One region of the Desulfococcus sp. genome, then DNA from elsewhere that is predicted to be linked to it. Evidence: riboswitches for the same ligand, from Rfam matches in the RefSeq annotation. Region 1 holds a riboswitch; the other holds the start of a gene.
The links. Region 1 has a riboswitch for thiamine pyrophosphate ahead of thiW (energy coupling factor transporter S component ThiW). Riboswitches for the same ligand answer to the same signal wherever they lie in the genome.
Positions count from the first base shown of each region.

Region 2: linked by a shared signal. The riboswitch ahead of thiC (phosphomethylpyrimidine synthase ThiC) and the one ahead of thiW (energy coupling factor transporter S component ThiW) in region 1 are both predicted to bind thiamine pyrophosphate.

Region 1 covers NZ_JBFXGG010000040.1:47-12,120, reverse strand. Annotated here, with positions in the region: gene AB7S84_RS09525 (bifunctional acetate--CoA ligase family protein/GNAT family N-acetyltransferase) at 1-2,069, opposite strand, end outside; gene acsA (acetate--CoA ligase) at 2,171-3,868, opposite strand; gene AB7S84_RS09515 (GNAT family N-acetyltransferase) at 4,071-6,590, opposite strand; gene AB7S84_RS09510 (energy-coupling factor transporter transmembrane component T family protein) at 6,710-7,372, opposite strand; gene AB7S84_RS09505 (ABC transporter ATP-binding protein) at 7,365-8,930, opposite strand; gene thiW (energy coupling factor transporter S component ThiW) at 8,927-9,448, opposite strand; TPP riboswitch at 9,548-9,650, opposite strand; gene AB7S84_RS09495 (ABC transporter ATP-binding protein) at 10,241-10,987, shown strand; gene AB7S84_RS09490 (ABC transporter permease) at 10,974-11,723, shown strand; partial or broken gene AB7S84_RS09485 (ABC transporter substrate-binding protein) at 11,798-12,074, shown strand, end outside.
Region 2 covers NZ_JBFXGG010000111.1:65-7,466, forward strand. Annotated here, with positions in the region: partial or broken gene AB7S84_RS14550 (hypothetical protein) at 1-642, opposite strand, end outside; gene AB7S84_RS14555 (TonB-dependent receptor) at 705-2,741, opposite strand; cobalamin riboswitch at 2,846-3,028, opposite strand; TPP riboswitch at 3,177-3,282, shown strand; gene thiC (phosphomethylpyrimidine synthase ThiC) at 3,339-4,637, shown strand; gene AB7S84_RS14565 (DUF6079 family protein) at 4,641-4,817, shown strand; gene AB7S84_RS14570 (AAA family ATPase) at 4,829-5,995, shown strand; gene AB7S84_RS14575 (DUF4276 family protein) at 5,992-6,621, shown strand; gene AB7S84_RS14580 (ADP-ribosylglycohydrolase family protein) at 7,090-7,402, shown strand, end outside.

The DNA.
Region 1 (12,074 bases):
TCGAGTTCCCTGATCTCGGGAATGTCGCAGATCAACTGGGAGACTTCCACCAGGGTCAGGGCCACGGCCTCGAGGTCAGCCGGCGGGGTTCCCCGATAGCCCTCGAGCAGCCGGTAAATACGGGTCTGGGACATGACCTCGTGAGCCAGATGCATATTCATCGGCGGCAGGGCCAGCGCCTGATCGTCGATGACCTCCACGGCCGTGCCGCCGTGGCCGAAAAGGAGCACGGGTCCGAACTGCTCGTCCTCGGTCATGCCGACGATGAGCTCGTGGGCGTGGGGCTTCTTAATGTAGGGCTGGACGGTGAAGCCCTCGATGACCGCCTTGGGAAAGGCCTCCCGGACCCGGCCCAGCATGGCCGCCGCCGCTTCGCGCACCCGCGCCCGGGACTCGAGATCCAGGGCGACGCCGCCCACATCGGATTTGTGAGTGATGTCCCGGGAGAGAATCTTCAGGACCACGGGAAGCCCCATGTCCGCGGCGACACGCTCGGCCGCTTCTGGGGTTTCGGCCGTCAGGGTTTCGGCGACGGGAATTCCGTAGGCGCCCAGCACCGTTTTGGCCTCGGCTTCCGAGAGCCACTCGCGCCCTTCCGAGAGGGCCTTCCCGACAACCGCCCTCACCGCCCCGGGATCGGGCCTGAACTGTTCCGGAACATTGGGCGGCGTCTCCATCAGCATCTCCTGGCTGTGCCGGTAACGGACCATCTGCATGAACGCCCGGACGGCATCATCCGGAGTTTGATAGGTGGGAATCCCGTTGTCGGTGAAGAGCTGACGCGATCCCGCGGCGGCGCCTTCGCCGATCCAGCTGGTGAGAAGGGTTTTGGGCCGGGACTGGGCTCGACTTTTTTCCTTGTAAACATCGATGACGGCCTGGGCCGCCTCCGAACTCGACGCCACCGCCGTGGGCACGTTGATCACCAGGACGGCGTCGGTTTCCGGATCCCCCAACAGGTTCTCCAGGGCGGCGGCATACCGATCGCCGGCGGCGTCGCCCACGATATCCACGGGATTGCCGTGTGACCAGGTGGACGGAAGGACATCCTCGAGGCGATCCAGGGTCTCCGGGCTCAGGGCGGCCAGACGCCCCTTCTTGTTGATCAGGGTGTCGGTAGCCATGACCCCCACCCCGCCGCCGTTGGTGAGAATGGCCAGCCGGTCCCCGGACACCGACTGGGTGACGGAAAGGGTGCCGACGGCATCGAAGAGGGCCTGCATGTCGCTGACCCGCAGCATGCCGGCCCGGCGGAATGCTGCGTCGTAAACCCTGTCGGATCCGGCCATGGCGCCGGTATGGGATGCGGCCGCCCGTGCCCCTTCGACATGCCGTCCGGCCTTGACCACGATGACCGGCTTCATCCGCGACGCCGCCCGTGCCGCCGACATGAACTTCCGGGCATGGGTGACGGCCTCGACGTAGAGCAGGACGGCGCGGGTGTGGCTGTCATTGGCGAGATAGTCGAGCATGTCGCCGAAATCGACGTCCGCCATGTCGCCCAGGGATACGAGTTGGGAGAAGCCGATCCGGCGATGGGTAGCCCAGTCGAGCACCGATGCGATCACTGCGCCGGATTGCGCCACGAAAGCGAGTCGTCCGGGCAGGGCGTGGATGTGCGCAAAGCCGGCGTTGAGAAAGCCGCCCGGCGCCATTACTCCCAGACAGTTGGGGCCGATGATGCGAAGCGTGTAGGGTTTGGCCGCATCGAGCATGGCCTGCTGCAGCGCTCGTCCGTTCCGGTTCTGTACGTCGATGAATCCCGCGCTGATGACGACGGCGGCCCGAGTGCCCTTTTCCCCCAGGCGACGGATGATGCCGGGGATCGTATCCGGCGGGGTCACGATAACGCCAAGGTCCGGAACAAAAGGAATCCTCGCGACGTCCGGATAGGCGGCAACCCCGGATACGGTGGCATATTTCGGGTTCACCGGGAAAATATCCCCTTCGAATCCCGCGCCGAGCAGGTTTCGCGTAACGACGTTTCCCAATGTGCCGGGCGTATCGCTGGCGCCGATGAGCGCAATGGACTTGGGTTTGAACATCTTGTCGAGATTCCGAATCGTCATGGTCCGCTCCTTTTGGTGGGAGGCTGAAAGCCGGGAAAAGGCGACGGATGACGGTCCCGGCACACCCGGGACCGTCATCCGCCGGCCGTATGTTTTCCGGCTCAGTCCTCCAGTGTCGATAGATCGCCCAGGTCTTCCCCCAGCTCCCGCGCCTTGAGCAGCCGCCGCATGACCTTGCCCGCGCGGTTTTTGGGGATGCTGTCCGCAAATTCGATCTCCCCCGGCGCGATGGCCGCCCCCAGATTTTTCCGCGAAAACGCCATGAGTTCGCGACGGGTGTCGTCGTCCGCCCGGATGTGGGGCTTCAACACGACGAAGGCCTTGACCACCTCCCCTATCATGGGGTCGGGCTTGCCGATCACGCCCGCATCGGCCACAAAGGGATGGGACAGGAGCAGGCGCTCCACCTCGAAGGGCCCGACCATCTGCCCGGAGGTCTTGATGATGTCGTCCCGTCTCCCCACAAACCAGAAATAGCCGTCGGCATCCCGACAGGCCAGGTCTCCGCTCAGGTACCAGCCGTCTGAAAAACATCGCGCATAGCGATCGGGCTCGTTGAGGTATCCCCGGAACATGGACGGCCATCCCACGGCAAGCCCCAGCTCCCCGACGGTTTCGGGCGCCTCGATGACGGCGACGGTATTGTCTTCCCGCCGTTCGAGGACGGCGGCCGTCACGCCGGGAATGGGCTTCCCCATGGATCCCGGCCGGATGGTCACGGCCGGGGTGTTGGCGATCATGATGCCGCCGGTCTCCGTCTGCCACCAGGTGTCGTGAATATCGCGGCCGAGAACCTCCCGACCCCACAGGATCGCATCCGGGGGCAGGGGCTCGCCGACGCTCAGAATATGCCGCAGGCGCCCGAGATCGTACCGGCGGATCTCCTCCGGGGGGACGCGCATCAGACGCCGGATGGCGGTGGGCGACGTGTACCAGACCGTCACCCCCTGGGAGGCCAGGATCTCAAACCAGCGCGCCGCGTCAAACGCCCCTTCGTCGATGATGCTGGTGACGCCCATGAGAAGGGGGGTGATGATGCCGTAGATGGTGCCGGTCACCCAGCCGGGATCGGCGGTGCACCAGAAAACGTCCGGGTCCCTCAGGTCCAGCACATGCCTTCCGGTGATGTGGTGGACCAGGATCGCGCCGTGAACGTGAATCGCACCCTTGGGCATGCCCGTGGTTCCGCTGGTGAAATGCAGCAGGGCACTGTCCTCCGGATCCGTCGGCGGGATGGCGTAAGTGTCGGCGGCGGCCGCCATGAGATCCGGATAGGCGAGGGTGTCCGCCGTGACGGCGTCGGTGAGGATGACGTGCCTCAGGTCGGGAAGCTGCTCTGTCAGCGCCGATATCTTCTGCCGGAACAGGCGGCCGGTGGTGAGCAGCACCCGGGCCTTGCCGCGCTCGAGGCGTTGACGGATCGGCTCCGGACCGAATGCGGAAAAGAGCGGGCAGAAAACGGCGCCGTGCTTGAAAGCGCCCAGGGCCGCGATGTAGAGCTCCGGAATGCGATCGGCGCAGGCAAAGACCCCGTCCCCTTTTTCAACGCCGAGGGCCTCGAGTACGTTGGCAAACCGGTTGGTCAGGGCCGAAAGCTTCCCATAGGAGAGGTCCTGCGGATCACCGTCCTCGCCGATCCAGCGAAAGGCCGTGCGATCCCGAAGGGGACCTGCGGCATGCCGGTCCACGGCTTCATGGGCGATGTTGAGGCCGGCGCCGTTCGGCAGCCCGGCCAGGGCGGATTGTACCGCATCCCAGGAGAATCCCGGGCTTTTTGTGTCGGTGTGGTCTTTCGTCATGTTCCCCCCAAAGGCGACAGCAACGCCTCGATGTGTATGAAGCAACGCCCGTGCCGAACCGTCAGGGTCCTTCCCGGCACCGTGTCGTCCCGTCGTTTCCGGTAAAGCGCCCGGCGCCGGACCGGAAGACGAGGCTCCGCAAAACGTCGGCCCCTTTTACAGCGTGTAAAGCGTCCATCACCGCCCTGCCTCCCACACGGGCCTATGCGTCGTCCAGGCGCAGGCGGACGACCACCGCCGCCGGATCCTCCGGCCGGCGTTCCACCTGGAATCCCAGGGATCGGGCCAGTGCCAGCATCGCGGTATTGTCCGCCAGAACGTCGCCGAAGATTTCGGAAACCCCGCGACGCCGACAGTACTGCATGACCTGCCGCATCAGGAGAGAGCCCAACCCCATGCCGGTCATGTCGCTTCTGACCATGACGGCGAACTCCGCGGATACGTTGTCGGGATCCATGTTGACGTGCACCGCGCCGTAAATCGACGCCGTTGCCCCGGGTTCCGGCATGTCCGTCAGTACCAGGGCCATTTGACGGTTGTAATCGATCTGGGTGAGACGGGCCGCCAGGGTGTGGGAGATCGTTTTCATGTACCGAAAAAACCGGAGGCGGACCTCTTCCCGGGACATGCTGTCAAACAGGTCGCAGAACGCAGGTTCATCCTCCGGTCGGATGGGACGGACCAGGAGGCCCCGGCCGTCCTTCGTCCGGACCGCCGCCTCCAGTTCCCTGGGATATGGACGGATGGCCAGACGCGCTTCCGGCGGGCTTTCCGAGGGCGAGATCCGGAAAGCGGCGTCCATAACCGTCACCCCGTCGGGGTCCGCCAGAATCGGGTTGATGACCAGTTCGCGGATCTCCGCGATGTCGCAGATCAATTGAGACACCTTGACCAGAACCAGCGCAACGGCGTCGAGATCGGCGGCGGGCGTGTCGCCGTATCCCTTCAGCAGCTTGAAGATACGGGTTCTTTCCATGACCTCTCCGGCCAGGTGCAGGTTGAGCGGCGGCAGGGCCAGGGCCTGGTCGTCGATGATGTCGACGGCGTTCCCCCCGTGCCCGAAACGGATGACGGGGCCGAATCGGGCATCCTCCGTCATCCCGATCATCAATTCATGGGCATTGGAGCGGCAGTTCACCTCAACTTCCGCCCTTTCCGCATCCGCGAGCCCGCCCATTTTTGCCGTCGGAATGCGGTAGGCCTCGAGAAGGGCCGATGCTTCGGCTTTGGTAAGCCGATCACGGCCCCGGGCAAGCGCGGTCCCGATGATCTTCCGCGGGGTGTCGCCGACGGGCGAGAAGGCGTCGGGGATGCTCGGCGGGGTTTCCATGAGCATTTCCTGGTTGTGCCGGTAGCGGACCATCCGCATGAACGCCCGTATGGCGTCGTCCGGGGTTTCGTAAGTGGGGATGGCGTTTTCTGCAAAAAGCCGCCCGTGTCCCACGGCCGCCCCCCGGCCGATCCAGTTGGTCAGCAGGGTATGGCGTTTTCCATAGGGATCCAGCTTCGACCGAAAGACCTCGATAACGGCTCGTGCGACCGCAGTGCCGGAGACAATAGCATGGGGGCAGTTGAGGACCAGTACGGCATCGGTGTGTCGATCCTCCAGGAGAATTTCCAGGGCGGCGGCATATCGGTCGGGATCGGCGTCCTCTCCAAGATTGAGGGGATTTGCCGGAGGGGACGTTGCCGGAAGCATCCGCCGGAGTCGGGCGGCGGTTTTGGAGGTGAACTCGGCCAAGCGCCCATTCCCGGCGATGAGGCTGTCCGCGGCAAGGGCGCCGGCGCCGCTGCTGTTGGTGAGAATCCCCAGCCGGCTGCCGGTCACCGATTGAAGAGCGGCCAGGGTGGCGGCGGCGTCGAAAAGCGCCTGGATGCTGCTCACGCGGAGCATCCCGGCACGGCGGAAGGCGGCGTCGTAAACGGCGTCGGATTCCACATGGGAAACACCGTCCGGAACGATGGGCCCCGCCCTGCCTGCCTTGAAAACGATGACCGGTTTCATCCGGGATGCGGCCCGGGCCGCCGACATGAATTTCCGGGCATCGGCGACGGTTTCGACATAGAGCAGGACGGCACGGGTGTGATGATCGTTGGCAAGATAATCGAGCATATCCCCGACGTCGACGTCCGCCGAGTCGCCCAGGGAAACGAAATGGGAAAATCCGATCCGGTGGTGGGTCGCCCAGTCCAGAACGGAAGCGATCATATTGTCGGACTGCCCGACAAAGGCGAGCCATCCGGACAATGCGTGGATGTGGGCATAACCGGCATTGAGAAAGGCCAACGGCGACATGATCCCCAGGGAGCCGGGTCCGATGATGCGAAGGCCGTAAGGCTTTGCAGCGGCCAGCATCTCCCGGCCGAGGCGCTCCCGCGTCCACGGGTGTTTTTCGAACAGCCCCGGCATCATGACCACTGCTGCGCGGGTGCCCTTCTCCCCCAGTTCCCGAAGGATTCCGGGGACGGCTGCCGGCGGTCTCAGAATGACCGCGAGATCGGGTACTTCGGGAAGTTCGGAGATCCGCGCGTACGTCGGTATGTCCGTCGCCGGGGATGCCGGCGTTTCCGGCCCGGGATCGACCCGGAAGATTTTCCCCTCGAAACCGGACCCGAGGACATTTTGGAGCACGACGTTTCCGACGGTCCCAGGCATGGGACCGGGGCCGATCAGGACCATCGACGCCGGCTTGAACATCTTGTCAAGATATCGGATCGTCATGCTGCGTTCCCTCCCCGTCTCGGAATTTTTCCGCCATTATCCCAGAAATCCACAAAGATCTCAAGGGCTCTTCAGGCCGGCGGTCGAAAAATCGATGCGACAACCGGGAATCGGGCAGGCTAACGGCTCAGCTTCCAGAACAGAAATCCGGCCAGGGCGATGCCCGATACCCCGAGCGCGATCCAATCCGCGGCCTTGAGGCGATATTCGGCGAGAAAGGTCCGGCCCGGTCGGCCGAAGCCGCGGGCCTCCATGGCCTCCGCCAATTCCTCGGCCAGTTGAAAGGACTGGAGGAGCAGGGGGATGAAAAAGGCCGGATAATGTTTCAGCGCCCCCCACCCCGGCTCCACCGGAATCCCCCGGGACCGCTGCGCATCCAGCACATCTCCGGCTTTCCGGCCGATAACCGGCACGAACTGCAACGCCGTGCTCATGATGAAGGCGATGCCGTAGGGCAGACCGGCCTTGACCAGGGCGTTGGCCAGGTCTTCCGCCGGCGTTGTCGAAAAAAAGATGAAAAAGACCGTGGTCAGGGTCAGGAGTTTCAGGGCGGCCATCATGCCGGCGGCCGCATGCACCGACCACGCGGTCACCCCGCCGAATATGACCGCCATGGGCAGGACCAGCATCAGCCATCGGCCGTAGGCCTTCAGAAACCCCAGAATCGAAAGCGTCAGGATCAGGATCGCCCAGGCCGCGCCTACCAGCCGGACCGGCTCGAGAACGGCTGTCGCGGCTGCGAAAAAGACGGCCAGAATCAGTTTGGTTCTGGGATCAAGCACCGGCACCCATCCCTCCACAAAGGCCCGCCGCCTCCGATCCGGCGCCGTAAACCGGGGGACATGAGCCCGCCGACACCCGCCGGGGCGCCCCCTGTGCAATGATGCGGCCGCCGTCAAGATAAAGCCAGCGCGGAGCGCACGTTTCGGCGAACCCCAGATCGTGGGTGACCAGAACCACCGTCTGTCCCTGTTCCTGAAGTTCGGCAAGAAAACCGCTCAGGGCATTCTTGAAGTGCCGGTCCTGGCCGGAGGTGGGTTCATCCAGAATCAGGATGTCGGGCCGGGCCGAGAGGGCCGCCGCGAAGGCCGTCCGTTTTTTTTCGCCGCTGCTCAGGCGGTACGGGGGGCGCGTCACCAGATCGCCCAGACGAAAAAGCCGGATCAGGGTATCGATCCATTCCGGATCATAGCGGTTCAGGGTCTTCGCCGCTACGGTGATCTCGTCCCATACCGTCAGCTTGAAAAACTGGCCCGAAGGGTTCTGGAAAGCCATGCCCACATGCCGGGCCAGGCGTGAGACTTTTTCCTTGCGGATGTCTTTCCCGTTCAGCAGGACTCTCCCCGACACCGGTCGGAAAAGGCCGTTGAAGAGCTTGAGCAGCGTGGTCTTGCCCGCGCCGTTGGGGCCGACAATGGCGACGCACTCCCCTCTGTCGATGGAAAGGCTGACGTTGTCGATGATCCGGCGCCCCCCCCGCTCAAATGAAACGCCGTCCAGTTCGATGATGGGCTGCCTGTCCCCCGCGGCACCCCGGCCGGGAGCCTCCGGGCGGATTTCATAACCGGACGCCCCGAGACCGGAAGCCTGCCCGCATGTGGGGGCTTCGAGCCCGTAGACGCCGAGATCCCGGCTGAGCACCGCTTTCGCGGGTCCGTCCAGGACCTTTCGGCCGTCCGCCAGGACCACCATCCGTGCGGCGTCGTAACCCGCATACCCGAGGCGGTGCTCGCAGACCATCACCCCCGTACCCTTTTCTCCAAGCCGCACCAGCGTTTTCCGGATCCTGGCGACGTTTTCTCCGTCGAGGTTGGCAAAGGGTTCGTCCAGAACGATCATTTTCGGTTTCAGGGCGGCCACGGCCGAGATGCAGACCATCTGCTGTTCCCCTCCGGAGAGTTGATGCGGGGCCCGGGAGAGCAGATGCCCAATGCCCGTCTCCGCCGCGATGCCGTCGATACGGCGCAGCATCTCCCGGCGGGGAAGCCCCAGACTCTCCAGACCGAAGGCGATCTCCCGGCGGACCGTTCGATTGAACAGCTGGGCCTCGGGATTCTGAAACACCATCCCCACCTGGTCGAAAAGGTCGGCAACGGTGCGATCACGGGTCGACTCCCCGCCGACCCGCACCTCACCTTCCAGGCGCCCCCCGTAAAAATGGGGAATCAGGCCGTTCAAGGTCCTGGCCAGGGTCGACTTCCCTGAACCGCTGGCGCCGGCGACCAGGAGGTGCTCACCCGGCGGGATTTCCAGATCGACGTCCTTCAGGATCCAGGGCGTCTCTTTTCCATAGGCGTACCGGAGGCCCGCGACGGCGATGAAGCTTTCCCTGCGCGTCATGCCCCGAGTTCGATGATGCCGGCCCGATGAAGCAGCTTCACGGCCATGACCCCCAGCACCGACCCCGCAAGGGTGCTGCCCAGAAAGGAGGGGATCAAGGCCAGGAGCGGAATGGCCTGCCCCATGAGAAACGGCGCCACGAGCAGCGCGCTCACCACCGGTGCGATCAGGCCGGTGCCGATGATCTCGCCGGCCGCTCCCAGATAGAGGTTTCGGGTCCCGGCATAGACGATCCCCGCCAGGAAAGCGCCGATCATCCCGCCGGGAAAGGCCAGAAGCGTGCCCATCCCCGTGATGTTGCGAATGAGCCCGATGACCCCGGCGATCATGACCGCCCACCAGGGTCCGAGAATGACGGCCCCCAGAATGTTGACGAAATGCTGGGTCGGATTGATCCTGGCAATGCCGACGGGGATGGAGGTGAAAGGTGCCAGGGCGACGCCCATGGCGACAAAGATGACGGCGTAGGCGGTCTTGCGTGTGTCCGTTCTTTTGACGGCCGATCCTTTTGAAAGCATGTTGTCGATCTCCCGCGATGTTGGTGGATACCGTCGATGTCTGGGCAGGGTTTGTCGCGGCGGGAGGCGCGGTGAACTTATCGTGATCACGGCGGCGCCGGGTTCCGTCTCCGATTTCCCTACGACAGTACGAACTGTATCAGGTTCAAAGGGTATTATCTCAGTTCCGGCATCCAGGCTCGGAACACCCCTATTCGGATGTATGGACGGCAGGATATCGGATGGAATCGACTTGCGATGGCATGTCGCTTTCGGCGGTTACGACCCTTTTCCTGCCGTCTGTTGGGGGGTGTTATCAGGGTTGGTGCATAAAATCAAGTCCTGAACTTTGGACGGGGTTATGGGGTTAAGTGATTAAGTGGTTAAGTGGTTAAGTGGTTAATGCAACTTTCGACTTTCATGCGATGGCCGGATAGAGGTGCCGGGGGGATACGGTTCGCGCCCCTTCAGCGGTGAGTTTTAGTGCCGCTTAAGCGCCGCGGCGGATCAGCGGCCCGGACTGTTTGAGCGCAAGCGAGTTTCCGGGCCGCCCGGAGCAAGCTTTAGCGGCACTTGAACGAAACCGCGTGGGGCGAGGGCCGTATCCTCTCGGCACCGGCCTATGAAAGTCGAAAGTCGAAAGTTGAATGATTAAGTGATGATGAGGTTATGGGGTTATAAAGGGTTTCCCGGGTGCGGCGGATTGACAACGGGGGGGATATGAACTAAATCCTAGCATCTTTTTTCCAAACCCAGCGGGGTCAACATGACAACGGCGTTTTCAAACGGATGTCCGAACGGCGGGAGCCTGCCGTGCTGAAAATTTCGCGACTGGTCAAACGATTCGACGAACTCGATGTCCTGGACGGTTTCGATCTGGAGATCCCCCGCGGCAGTTTCGCGGTCCTGATCGGCCCGTCGGGCTGCGGCAAGACCACCCTTTTCGATCTGTTGACGGGCGTGGTGTCGCCGGACGCGGGAACCGTCTCCTGGATGGGTGACGTCATTCCCGACGCGGGGCGGGTCGCCGCCTACATGCAGCAGAAGGATCTGCTCCTGCCGTGGCGTTCGCTCATGGACAACGCATTACTGCCGACGACCATTGCAGGGGCGGATCCTGCGGCCTCCCGGGAAAAAGCCGCTGCGCTTTTCCAACGGATGGGACTCCATGGATTCGAAGCCTACCTCCCGGGTGAGATATCCGGGGGGATGCGCCAGCGGTGCGCGCTGGTCCGGACCCTCATGTTCGAACGCGAGCTGGTGCTTTTGGACGAACCCCTTTCCGCCCTGGACGCCATCACGCGGCGAAGCCTCCACGGCCTGCTGTTGATGCTTCAGCAGGCCTTTCACAGAACCCTGCTCATGATCACCCACGACATCGAGGAAGGACTCCTGCTGGCCGACGACCTCTACGTTCTGTCGCAGATGCCCATGAACGTCCTCTGCCGCTGCCGCCTCAAGGCCCCCAAACCCCGGCGGCCCGACGATCCCGAGCTGATCCGGGCCAAAACCGCCGTGATGGCGCGGCTGGACCGGGAATTGAACAATGACCCCCGGTAGGCTTGTACCCCCGGCTTTGATCGTCGTCTTTCTGGCGGTGTGGGAGGCGGCATGCCGATACCTCGCCGTTCCCGATTTTATCCTCCCGGCGCCGTCCCGGATCGGCATCGTCGCGGTGGAAAACGCCCCATTGCTGCTGTCCCATGCCGGGACGACGCTCCTGGAGATTCTTCTGGGCATAGCGCTTTCGGTGGCGGTCGCCGTACCGGTGGCGACGGCCATGTTTTCACACCCCGCCGTCGAGCGCTCCCTGACGCCGCTTCTGGTTGCCTCCCAGGCCGTACCCGTCTTTGCCGTGGCGCCCCTGCTGGTGGTCTGGTTCGGCTACGGCATCGTCAGCAAGGTCCTGATGGCCGCCGTCATCATCTTTTTCCCCATCACCGTAAGCCTCCTCGAGGGGTTCAAGGGGTGCGACCGGGAATATCGCATCCTTTTCAGGCTGATGGGCGCCGGTTTCCGGCAGACCCTTCGCCTCCTCTGGTGGCCGTGGGCCCTGCCGAATTTCTTCACCGGCCTCAAGGTGGGCGTCTCCGTGGCCACCATCGGCGCGGTGATCGGCGAATGGGTGGGGGCCCAGCATGGGCTCGGCTATCTGATGATCCAGGCCAACGCCCGACTGCGCGTGGACCTGGTCTTTGCGGCCATTCTCTATCTGTCCGTCATGGGGCTTGGACTGTGGGCCGCCGTGGACGCCATCGGCAGGCGCGCCGTGGCCTGGAAAGTCAAAAAAGCGTAGCCTGCGAGGAGCGCCGAACTTTGGCGTGTTTTTCGGTCGTTTTCACGCAACAAGAGAATTCGAAGGAGAGAGAAATGAGAAAGAAATGGATCATGCCGGCAATCGCCGCCGTTCTGATGCTCTTTTCCACGGCGTCAGCCGCGGAGAAACTCACCCTGATGCTGGACTGGTTTCCCAATGTGGATCATCTGCCGATCTATGTGGCCCGTGATCGGGGGCTTTTCGAGATGGCCGGGATCGACGTCAGGATCGTGAGCCCCTCCGAAACCGCCGACGCCTTGAAGCTGGCGGTCTCGGGACAGGTGGATCTGGCTGTTTCCTACCAGCCCCAGACCGTAATCGCTGCCGCCG
Region 2 (7,402 bases), on a different contig from region 1:
ATCGAAAACGGCGAGGTAGGCCGTGTTGGACGGCACCCAGTCGTTGTCCCGGTCGAGTCGCTGAAGAACGATGAAGACCCTGTCGTCTACGATGACGCCGCCGATCATTTCGGGGATGCCGTCGGTATCCGCATAGGCGCCGAGGTCCAGTTCCCCGGTCTTGAATTCAGCGGCGGTGCCGGCCGAGGGGTTGACGATCCAGGCCCGCGTCTTGCCGTAGCGCAGGAGGTAGGCTTTCTGGTCGCTGACGAAGAGCATGTCGCAGGGATTGCTGCTGACGGTGTCGCCCGGGTCGAGGGTGGAAAATTGCCAGATGGGCGTCTCGGGGGCGCTGATGTCGAATTTGGTCACGTTGTCCGCCTGAAACCGCTCGATCCGATAGAAGAAGTTCCTGTGGGCGCTGACGGTGATATCGGAGGCGAGGGTCGGCAGCAGGTCGCTCCGGACCGTGCGGAACCCGCCCACCGGATCGACCGATACGATGGCGTGGGCGGCGCTGCTGTAATCCGCGGCCACCGTTGCCACCACGGCGGTCTCGGTGACCGCCGCCGTCGCCGTGCCGGATACGCCCGGGGCGGCCAGGGCGAACAGGATCCCCGTCGCTGCCCATGAGATTGTGTTGATCCATAATTCTTTTTTCATGTTTCCGTTTCCTCCTGTTGGATATGGGAGATGGGACGAGATGTGAAGATCCATCCCCCTTTTTAAAAATCGTATTTGACTGTGGCGGTGAAGGATCGGCCGGGCAGGGGATAGCCGTTGAAATCTTCATGGAGGTCGTCACCCAGGTTCCGGCCTTCCAGCGTGAGCTTCACCGAACGATATCGGTAGGAGATGCCGGCGTTGATCTCTTCCTTGTCGTCGGCTTTTCTCAGATTGGCCGTGTCGTAGTACATATCCTTCTCGACGACGTATTCGCCGAACAACGTCAACCCCTCATACGTGGCCTCCAGACGAGCCAGGTAGGCGGACTCGAACCGGCCCGGAAGATTTTTACCGTCGAAAGCCGGGATATCGCTCCGGTTTTTCGGGTCCTGCCAGGTGGCGTTCAGGATCAGGCGGCAGAAGCGGTGAAGGTCGACGGCGGCGGCGGCTTCCACGCCCTGGATCAGGGCGCCGGAGATGTTGACGGACCTGCCGATGCCCCGGGCGTCATAGACCCGGGTGATCAGGTCGTCCACGTCGTTTCTGAACCAGGCGGTGGAGAGGGAGAGCCGGGAAAGCCAGGGGCGATCCCATTGCCACAGCCCTGCCAGGCCGATGTCCAGGTTGATCCCCTTCTCTTCCTGAAGGTCGGGGTTGCCGATAAAAAAGCCGCGATCGCCGAAGAGCTCGAAAAACGAGGGGACGCGGAAATACCGCCCCAGATTGCCGGTGAGGGTGAGCCACGAAAGCGGCGCGTATTTGAGCCCGACCTGAGGGCTGAAATAGCTCTCATCGCGCGTTTGTGATTCGACGCCGGCCTCCTCGTCAAGATCGTCTGAAATCCAGGTATATCGGCATGCCGGTGTAACGATGAGACGCTCGCCGAGCAGGAAGAGGCTGTCCTGCAGGCCCAGGGACAGGGTGGTTCTCCGATTGTCCGCTGGGTTCTTCTGTTTCCCGAGGCGGTCTTCGATTTCGTAGGTTTCCCGCTGGAAGCCGGCGGAAAGGATGGCGGCGTGGCCCTCGGGAAGCCATTCCGCGAAGAGGTCCGCCCCCAGCTTCCGGGTGGTGTAGGTGTTGTACTGGGACCCCAGGCCGATATCGCCGTTCCGGTCGTCGTAGTCCTCGGCTTTCCAGGTATACGACACCTGGGTGCCGGTGTTGAGATGGAGCGGGCCGAGATCGTTGGCGGTGAGTTTGAGGGTGGTGATGTTCCGTTCGGTATCCAGGGCGGCCTTGGTATCCGGACTGTTGTCCCGGCTCGGCAGCTCCTGGTCTTTTTTGAACCACTGATTGATAAGATCGATCCGGGTCTCGCCGGTCAGCTCGACGCCGGCTTTGGTCAGCAGGTTGTACTGCTTCACCTGGGCGTTGTTTCGCTTCTCCCAGCGGTCGTCGGCGGGGTTCCACTCCGTCTGTTTGTCGTTCAGGATATCGAAATCATTGTCCGAGGCCAGCATATCGGCGGAGACGAGAAGATCCCAGCGGTCCTGCCCGGCGTTGAGAAATCCGGCCAGGTTTCGGGTGTTGAAAGCGCCGTATCCAGCAAGGAGGTCGGCCTTGAAGCCTTCTTGGGGCCGCTGGGTTTGAATGTTGACTACGCCGCCGATGGAGGCCTGGCTGAAATTGACGGGGGTTGTCCCCCGGTAGACCTCGACGGCGTATACATCAGAAAGGGAGATGTTGCCGAGGTCGACACCCCCGCCCGAGGCGTCGTTGAGCAGGATGCCGTCGAGAAAGACCATGACCTGGTCGTCGGCGGAGCCCCGGAGGGAAACCGAGGAGAAACTGCCGAGCCCGCCGGATTGGCGAACCTGAACCCCCACCTCCGTTTCGATGACCTCGGCGAGGCTCACGGTTCGTCCCTCAAAGGCTTCCCGGGTAATCCGGGAATAGCCGGCGGCGGTCGTTTCGAGATCCACATCGCCGGTCTGGAACGCCGTCGGGGTTTTTTCAGCCGTCACGACGACGTCTTCCAGTTTCAGGGCGTTTTCGCCGGAGTTGTCCGGCGCGGCATTTTCCGCCTGTGCGAAGGCGGGGAAGATGGGCAACAGACCATACAAGAGGATGGACAGCGATACGGTCAAGATGTGCATAATGGCTCCTGAAGGCAAAAAAAATCCCCGGACCGAAAATGATCGATCCGGGGATGTCCCTTTTTTGTCCTCAGAATCCGGGCAAAACTCTGGTCCACGGAGTTTCGCGCATCTCGTTTCAGGCAGGTCTTCTGACTCTCGGATCATCCTACCGGCCGCACCTTCCCGGCCTTTCGGCCAGTGGCATATTGCGGCTTTCGTCCCCGATCACAGCGGCGGGCCCGTCCCCGAATTCCACGGGGTTCCCTGTTCGGCTCAATAATGAGCACCTGATCGATATTGCCGCAGCATAAAGAGAAGAATCCACAAAGTCAAGCGAAAAAAATCGCCGCCGGTTGCGCCACGGCATCGTGTTTTCGCCTGACGTTGTCGCGAGTTGTCGAATCATCGCTTGACGCGGAAGGCGTAAGGGGTTAAATTCCCGAAAAGTTGATCATAGTGGTCTGGGGTGTCTTCGGACTGAGAATTTCACGACCGTGAAATAACCCTTTGAACCTGATCCGGTTGATACCGGCGTAGGGAACGGACCGAGCAATTGCAAGACCTGCCGCTGCTTCCGGTGCCGTATCCCGCGAAAAAATTCTCCGGAAGGAACTCATGGAAAAAACACAAATGGAACGGGCCCGCGAGGGCCAGGTCACGGATATCGTCGCCGTCGCCGCGAAAGATGCCGGCATTTCCCCTGAAACGCTGCGTGAACGGGTGGCCGAGGGAACGGCGATCGTCTGCCACAACAACCGCCGTCGGAACGGCCGGCCCCTGGCGGTGGGCAAGGGGATTCGCACCCGGGTCAACGCCAATATCGGCACCAGCCGGGACGACACCCACATCGATCAGGAACTGGCAAAGGCACGGGCCGCCGCGGCCGCGGGTGCCGACGCCATCATGGATTTGTCGACCGGCGGCCCCATCGACGAGATCCGGCGGGCCATTATCGCGGAAACCGACCTCTGTATCGGCTCCGTGCCGCTGTACCAGGCTGCGTGCGATGCCGTGGTGAATCAGGGCAAACCCATTGTCGAGATGACCGTCGACGAGATCTTCGCCGGCATCGAGCGTCATCTCGAGGACGGCGTCGATTTCATTACCGTGCACTGCGGCGTGACCCGGGCGAGTCTCGACTGCATGGACCGGGAGGGCCGGATCATGGACGTCGTCTCCCGGGGCGGTTCGTTCACCTGTGCATGGATGACGCATAACCGGGCGGAAAACCCGCTGTACGAATATTTCGATCGCCTCCTGGAACTGGTGCGGCCTTATGACGCGACCCTCTCCCTGGGCGACGGGTTTCGTCCCGGATGCATTGAGGACGCCACCGACCGCGCCCAGGTCCAGGAACTGCTGACTCTCGGGGAGCTCACCCAGCGCGCCTGGGATGCCGGCATCCAGGTGATGATCGAGGGCCCCGGCCACATGCCCATCGACCAGATCGAGGCCAACATCCGGCTGCAGAAGCAGATCTGCCACGGTGCGCCGTTTTATGTCCTGGGCCCCCTGGTGACGGATGTCGCGCCCGGATACGATCACATCTCCTGCGCCATCGGCGGGGCAATCGCCGCGGGTGCGGGGGCGGACTTCCTCTGTTACGTGACCCCCAGCGAACACCTCTGCCTGCCCACCGCAGCGGATGTCCACGCCGGGGTGATGGCGGCCAGGCTGGCGGGGCATGCGGCCGACATCGTCAAGAACATCCCGGGCGCCCGGGAATGGGACGCGGCAATGTCCAGGGCCAGAAGGGCCCTCGACTGGGAAAAACAGTTCGCCCTGGCCATCGACCCGCCCCTGGCCCGGAAGCGGCGCGGCGAAACCACGGCCGCCGATGCCCACGGGGCCTGCACCATGTGCGGCGAATACTGCGCCTACAAGGTGATGGACTCGCGGCGGCGGCCAGCCTGAGAATTGCCGAGGGGGCCGTCGGTACTGATAAAGGTCACCGTCAAGGCCCTGGAGCTGCAACAGGCTCTGCAGGTTACCGGCGGCCCGGCAACTCCGGCGGAGATGAAGAAACGCCTTGAGGCGTACATCGATCAGCTCACCAAGAACCCGGACAGGGTGCGGATCGTTATTGAACAATAAGGAAAATGGTCATGTTAATACATGCGATCAAGCTAAATAATTTCTTGAGTTTTGGTGACAAATCAGAACCTGTTTCCTTGAATTCGTTAAATGTCGTCATTGGTCCGAACGGGTCGGGTAAGTCGAACCTACTCGAATCAATAGAGCTGCTGAGGAGTGCGCCCGAGCAATTATTAAAACCGATTCGCGAAGGGGGCGGAGTCCATGATTGGCTTTGGAAGGGCGTTAAAGGCACACCTACGGCATCGTTAGATGTTGTAGTTGACAATCCGCTGGGGCCTCAAAACCTGCGCTATGTTTTGTCTTTCACCGCAGTCGGTCAACGGTTCGAGATCGTCGATGAAAAAGTTGAAAACGAAAAACCTGTAGGTAAGGAGCATTCTAAACCTTATTTTTATTATCACTTTAATTCAGGGCGGCCGACACTCAATGTGAAAGGCGATACCCGTGCATTGCGGCAAGAAGATGTCGATATGGAAAAATCTATTCTTTCGCAACGTCGCGATCCAGATCAGTATCCAGAGATAACCTATCTTGCTCAACAGTTTGGCAACATTAAGCTTTATAGAGAATGGAGTTTTGGGCGCTACACTGTACCTCGCTTGCCGCAAAAGGCAGATCTACCAAATAATGTGCTGGAACTTGATGGCAGTAACCTTGGCTTGGTTTTGAATCGCCTTCGTCGCGAACCTTCAGTCAAAAATCGGCTCTTGAAAGCGTTGCGAGCACTTTATGATGGTATTGATGATTACGACGTTCATATAGAAGGTGGCACCGTCCAAGTGTTTTTTCAGGAAGGTCGATTTACCGTCCCGGCGACTCGCCTTTCCGATGGCACACTTCGTTATCTTTGTTTACTCGCAATCCTTTGTCACCCATCTCCGCCATCTTTGGTCTGCATCGAGGAACCGGAACTCGGATTACACCCGGATGTTCTGCCGACCATTGCTGATTTGATGAAAGAAGCGGCGGAACGTTGTCAGCTAATCGTGACTACGCACTCGGATGTTTTGGTCGATGCAATGACCGATCAGCCTGAATCTGTAATTGTGGCTGAGAAGACAGACAAGGGCACAACATTAACCAGATTGGATGCTGAAAAACTCAGGCCATGGTTGGATAAGTATCGACTGGGACAGCTATGGACACGCGGTGAAATAGGAGGGACACGCTGGTGAAATTGTATGTTGAAGGAGGCGGTGATTCCAATATGCTCAAAACGGCCTGCCGTGCGGGCTTTTCAGATTTTTTGAGTAAGGCCGGATTGAAGGGAAAAATGCCGAGAATTGTTGCCTGCGGGAGCAGGCAGAACGCCTATGACTCATTTTGTACGGCAATCAATACCGGAGAGGATGCATTGTTGCTGGTGGACAGCGAGGCATCCGTTTCTGCTGATTGCCAACAGGGTGACGCAGAAAACTGGAAGCCATGGCATCATTTGAAAAATCGTCAAGGCGATCAATGGGATAAACCTGAAAATGTCGACGATGCGGATTGTCATTTGATGGTCCAATGCATGGAGGCTTGGTTTCTGGCCGATAGAGACTCCCTCCAGAGTTTCTTTGGCCAGGGCTTCAACGCAAACGCCTTACCGGCAGCAGACAATAGGATCGAGTCGGTTGCAAAGGAGCAGATTTACCAGGCACTTTCCGCCGCAACTAGAAACTGTAAAACCAAAGCAAAATACGGCAAAGGGGAACATTCTTTTAAACTTTTGGCGCTCATTTCTCCGGACCGGGTAACAGCGGCATCCCCTTGGGCAAAACGCTTTATAGATATCACAGGAGATAAAATGGGCGGATGAATCGGCCAAGTAGGCAAACCCATTCGCGCAAATCATAGCCTACACACATGTGCGATAGGTTCTACACACACGTGTGCAGAATTGTGCGTAGAACCTTACGGTTGCGAGTGAAAAATAGGCGCGCCGCTCGTATCCGCTTGTATGATAAGCCTTCCTTCCGTGTTTTCCGTGTATGCCGCGGTTAAAAATTATTTGTGTACAGGGCATCCCCGTCATCACCGGATACCGGGGCGGTTTGTGAATCCGGAAAACCAATAACTTTTACCATTGACAGTTGGGAAAAGCGGTGTTAACCATCTCCTGAATAAGACAAAAAAGGTATCTTGATGACGGACAAGGCGCAGAGGCCTTAAAAAATCGTGCGGCAATAAAGCTCCCTATCCAGTGAGATGGCGGAGCTTTTTTTATTGATCCGGTCGGGCCGGCCAACGCCTTTGAAGACATGTCTTGACAAAGGAGGTGCTAACCATGATCGGCGCCATTGCGGGAGACATCATCGGATCGGTCTACGAGGGCCGACCCATCAAGACAAAAACCTTTCCCCTGTTCAGTCCGCGCGCCGTCTTCACGGACGACACGGTCCTCACGGTGGCGGTGGCGGATGCGATTCTTTCAGGAACCCCCTATATCGAGTCCATTCGGAGGATCGGCCGGCAATACCCCCATGCCGGCTACGGCGGATCCTTTTTCCGGTGGCTCCACGCCGAAAACCCGCGCCCCTACAACAGTTGGGGCAACGGATCCGCCATGCGCGTGAGCCCCGTCGGTTTCGCCTTCTCCA